Regions from separate parts of the Holdemanella sp. DFI.5.55 genome, predicted to be linked through region 1. Evidence: predicted binding sites of a transcription regulator. Region 1 holds the regulator's gene; the other holds the start of a gene.

What was found. Region 1 encodes Rex, which represses fermentation and respiration genes when NADH is low (regulators of the CRP and FNR family bind a similar motif). Its sites were predicted from a motif close to GTGAANNNNTTCAC; they were not measured.
Region 2: the regulator Rex is predicted to act here: its motif matches at 1,095-1,108, upstream of LJE08_RS02935 (acyl-CoA dehydrogenase).

The regions. Positions count from the first base shown of each region.
Region 1 is NZ_JAJDMK010000045.1:7,985-10,409, forward strand. Features, by position in the region: gene asnS (asparagine--tRNA ligase) at 1-782, opposite strand, end outside; gene LJE08_RS09150 (redox-sensing transcriptional repressor Rex) at 1,015-1,650, opposite strand; gene LJE08_RS09155 (hypothetical protein) at 1,748-2,347, opposite strand; gene LJE08_RS09160 (TIGR03905 family TSCPD domain-containing protein) at 2,340-2,425, opposite strand, start outside.
Region 2 is NZ_JAJDMK010000007.1:9,013-11,437, reverse strand. Features, by position in the region: gene LJE08_RS02935 (acyl-CoA dehydrogenase) at 1-1,026, opposite strand, end outside; gene LJE08_RS02930 (acetyl-CoA C-acetyltransferase) at 1,315-2,425, shown strand, end outside.

The DNA.
Region 1 (2,425 bases):
CAATAGTTGATACAATATTTGATCATTTCTTCAATACAATCCATGTTATCGGCTAAATCCGCAAACGCAAGTTCTGGTTCAATCATCCAGAATTCAGAAGCGTGACGAGTTGTATTTGAATTTTCTGCACGGAAAGTTGGACCAAAAGTATAAACATTGCGATATGTTAATGCGAATGGTTCAACATGCAATTGTCCAGATACTGTAAGTTGAGCATGTTTACCAAAGAAATCCTTGTCATATTTTGCATCTTCACGAGTTGTAACTGTAAAACATTCACCAGCACCTTCTGCATCATTACCAGTGATTTCTGGTGTATGTACATATACGAATCCGCGATCCTGGAAGAATGTGTGAATTGCCATACTTAATACACTTCTTAATCTAAACATAGCATAGTATGTATTTGCACGAGGACGTACATGAGGAATTTCACGCATAAATTCAAAACTGTGACGTTTTTTCTGCAATGGATAATCGTGATCACATAATCCTAAAACACTAATACTTTCGGCTTGAATTTCAAATGGCTGTTTTGCATCTGGAGTACATACAAGTTTTCCTGTTACTTCCATAGCTGAACCTGTTGTAATTTTTGATACTTCATCAAAGTTTTCTAAGCTATCCGCATATACAACCTGCACATTCGAAAAAGTTGTTCCATCATTCAACGCAATAAATCCAACTGCCTTTGAATTACGATTTGTACGAACCCATCCCTGCAAAGTAATACTTTGTCCATCGTACTGTTCAAATGTTTCTTTTAATTTTTTTACTAACATAGTTTCTCCCTTCAAAATAAAAAAAGTTCCTTAATTAAAAGGAACGATTATTACCGCGGTACCATCCTGTTTCATCACACGTATGTATGCACTCAATTGGAATTTAACGCATTCCACACGTTACTGTCTACTTAATTTCTCCAGTACGACTCCACAGGTGTTATCAATCCAAACTTGCACTGTCTATTTTCACCTAACAAGACTCTCTTTACATGTTCGTTTTGGACGACTTCTATTTCTGCGTCTTTGTTTCTAATGAATTTGTAATAAATACCAATTCTTGTATTGATGATACCACATCAATACTTTTAATGACAACCCCTTTTGGGACTAAAAAATGTTGATGCGTAAAATCAACGATACCATTAATTCCACACTGTACTAATTTATCTACTGTTTCTTGTACATCATGTGAAATTGTTAAAATCGCAATACGACATCCTTCAGGAATCTTCGTATCTAACTCCGACATCGGATATACTTCGACACCAAATTGTGTTCCACACTTAGCTGGATCCACATCAAATGCACATGCGATTTCACCAACAACATAATCCCATTTATTATAATTCATTAACGCACGACCTAAGTTACCAGCACCAACTAAAATTATTTTTTCATCAAAATCAACGCCTAACTGACTATTAAATATTTCAATCAGTTTATCCACATCGTATCCGTAACCTTGTTTTCCAAGATTCCCTAAAAAGGAGAAATCGCGACGAATTGTTGTAGGTTCAATATCTACAAAGCTCGATAATTCTTTGGACATAATTCGTTCAACGCCATTTTTTTGAAGTTTACGTAAAGCTTTTAAATATACCGGATACCTCTGTAAAGTTGCTTTGGGTACATTTCTATTCTGCATTTTATCACCCCACGCATTAATAATATCATATTTGTGATATATTTAACAAGTTAACTTGTGAAAAAATTTAAAAAACAAAAAAGTCGATTACTCGACTTTAGAAAATGGCTTGATCCACCTGTAACAACGTTGAATCCACATCTTGAAGAAGTGTTTGAATTCTTGAATTATAAAAATAAGGAACACCCTTCTTTTTCGCGAAATACAATACAAGCGCCCACAAAATTACTAGTAAAACAAATGAAACCCTAAAAGAAATGTGAATCAAAAGAACAAACACAAGTAAAAACACAATATACGCAAGTGTGTCTAATAAGATAAATCGTTGAAATATATTTTTCAGTGTAATCTGATAATAATCTCTTTTTCTAGATAGAAAAGCTTTCGTGATAGAATCATATTCCTCATTAAATTCCATCTTACTTAAATCATCCTGATTCTCTTTATGTTCTTTATAAAATACAACTTCCTGCATTCTTAAAAGACAAAACAACATGGCCTGCTTATTTTCATCTTTCGAAAACTTTTTATAATACAATTCCAACAACTTTAAATAATCATTATCCGAAATTGATTTTCCAACCATATTTTGTGCAATGACTTCTAAACGTTCTGTTAATACATCTGAAAATACAAGAATGTTATTTTGAGCACGTCTTTCAATTTCTTTTAAAGCCCCAAGAAAATGATCAGCCACGATATGCCTTAAGCGCACATGCGATTTGATCTGGACAAGATGTTGGCTTATTTCCACATGTTACTCCAGTCAAAGTAT
Region 2 (2,425 bases), on a different contig from region 1:
TCCGTATCCACCTAACAATTGGATAGCCTTAGTTGTAACTTCCATTGCTGTTTCAGCAGCGAATAATTTTGCTTCAGCTGCTAATTGAGTATAAGGACGACCTTCTTGTTTAGCAGTAGCTGCAGAGTATACTAACCAACGAGCTGCATCAGTTTTTGTTTGCATATCAGCTAATTGGAATTGAGTGTTTTGGAATTTAGCGATTGGACGACCAAATTGTTTACGTTGTTTTACATAAGCAACTGCTTCGTCGATAGCACCTTGAGCAATTCCTAATGCTTGAGCAGCGATACCAATACGTCCACCATCAAGTGTCTGCATGGCAATCTTGAATCCCATACCTTCTTTTCCTAATAAGTTTTCTTTTGGAATACGTACATTATTGAAAATTAATTCACATGTAGCAGATCCACGAATACCTAATTTCTTTTCGTGAAGACCGAATGTGAATCCTGGAGTTCCTTTTTCAAGAATGAAAGCAGAAATTCCACGAGTTCCCTTTGTTTTGTCTGTCATGGCAAAAATTACATATACATCAGCTTCTCCAGCATTTGTAATGAAGATTTTTGTACCATTGATAACATATTCGTCACCATCTAATACAGCTGTTGTTTGTTGTCCAGCAGCATCTGTACCGGCATTTGGTTCAGTTAAACCAAAGGCAGCTAATTTCTTACCTGTACATAGATCAGTTAAGAATCTTTGTTTTTGTTCTTCAGTACCAAATTGAGCAATTGGCCAAGTACCTAATGAAGTGTGAGCTGATAAAACTACACCACTTGTTGCACATGTTTTAGACAATTCTTCAATTGCTAAAATGTAGCATAAATAATCTGCGCCAGCTCCTCCATATTCGCGAGAATAAGGAATACCAAGCATCTTAGCTTGACGCATCACTTCTACAGATTCCTTAGGGAATCTTTCGTTTTCGTCAACATCCGCTGCGTTTTCTTTTACTTCGTTTTGCGCAACTTCTCTGAACAACTTTTGCATCATTAATTGTTGTTCTGTTAAATTGAAATCCATAAATGAAGTTCTCCTTTCCAGTTTTCTTGAACTATTCGAATTAGGACATCGATAGCATGAGAAAGTATGTTAAACTTTTCACACAGTCATATTCTACATACTTTTTTGAGTGTCGTCAATGATTTTGTTAATATTTTAACAAATTGTTTTAAACACATATTCTTATTAATATATATAAAGTATTTTTAACATGTGAAAATATAAACAAGTGGTTGACATCCCCTATTTTAAGGACTAGACTAAGCATGTAAAGTAAATCTCGATTCAGAGTAGAAAGTAGGTATACAAATGAGAAAAGCTTATATTGTTGCTGCGAAACGTAGTGCAATTGGTACTTTTTTAGGAAGTCTAACAGATGTTGATTTAGCAACTGTTGGGGCTACAGTTTTAAAAGAAACTATTAAACAAGCAAACATTGATCCAGCAAACTTGGATGAAGTTATTATTGGTAACGTAATCGCTGCAGGTTTAGGACAAAACATTGCTCGTCACGTTGCATTCGATGCAGGTATTCCTGTTGAAGTATGTGCACAATCTATCAATATGTTATGTGGTTCAGGTTTGAAAGCCGTTATGGAAGCTACACTTCGTATTCAAGCTAACTTTGGTGACTTATATGTTGCTGGTGGTGTTGAATCTATGACACGTGCTCCATTCATGTTGAGCTACAAAAACCGTACAGGAACTAAAATGGGAGACCAAAAATTAGTGGATGCTATGTTACATGATGGTTTAACAGATGCAATGTATGGAATTCACATGGGATGTACTGCAGATAACATTGCTAAAAAATACAACATTTCACGTGAAGCACAAGATGAATTTGCATTTGCTTCTCAAGAAAAAGCTTTAGCTGCTATTGCTGCAGGTAAATTTAAAGACGAAATTGTTCCTATTACTTATAAAACTCGTAAAGGTGAAGTAATATTCGATACAGACGAACACCCTCGTAAAACAAGCTTAGAAAAATTAGCTAAATTACGTCCAGCCTTCAACGCAGATGGAACTGTAACTGCAGGTAATGCTTCTGGTATCAATGATGGTGCTTCATTTACAATCGTTGCTAGTGAAGACGCTGTTAAGAAATATAACTTAACACCAATTGCTGAAGTTATCGGATTTGGACAAGGTGGAGTTGATCCACGAGTTATGGGATTAGGTCCTACTCCAGCTATCTTAAATGCATTAAAATATGCAGATCTAAAGATTGAAGATCTTGACTTAGTTGAATTGAATGAAGCATTTGCTGCTCAATCATTAGGTGTTATCCACGAATTAGAAGAAGCTACAGGTATGGATCGTGAAGCATTCTTAGCTAAGACAAACGTAAATGGTGGAGCCATTGCTTTAGGTCACCCAGTAGGTGCTAGTGGAAACCGTATCTTAGTTTCATTGTTAT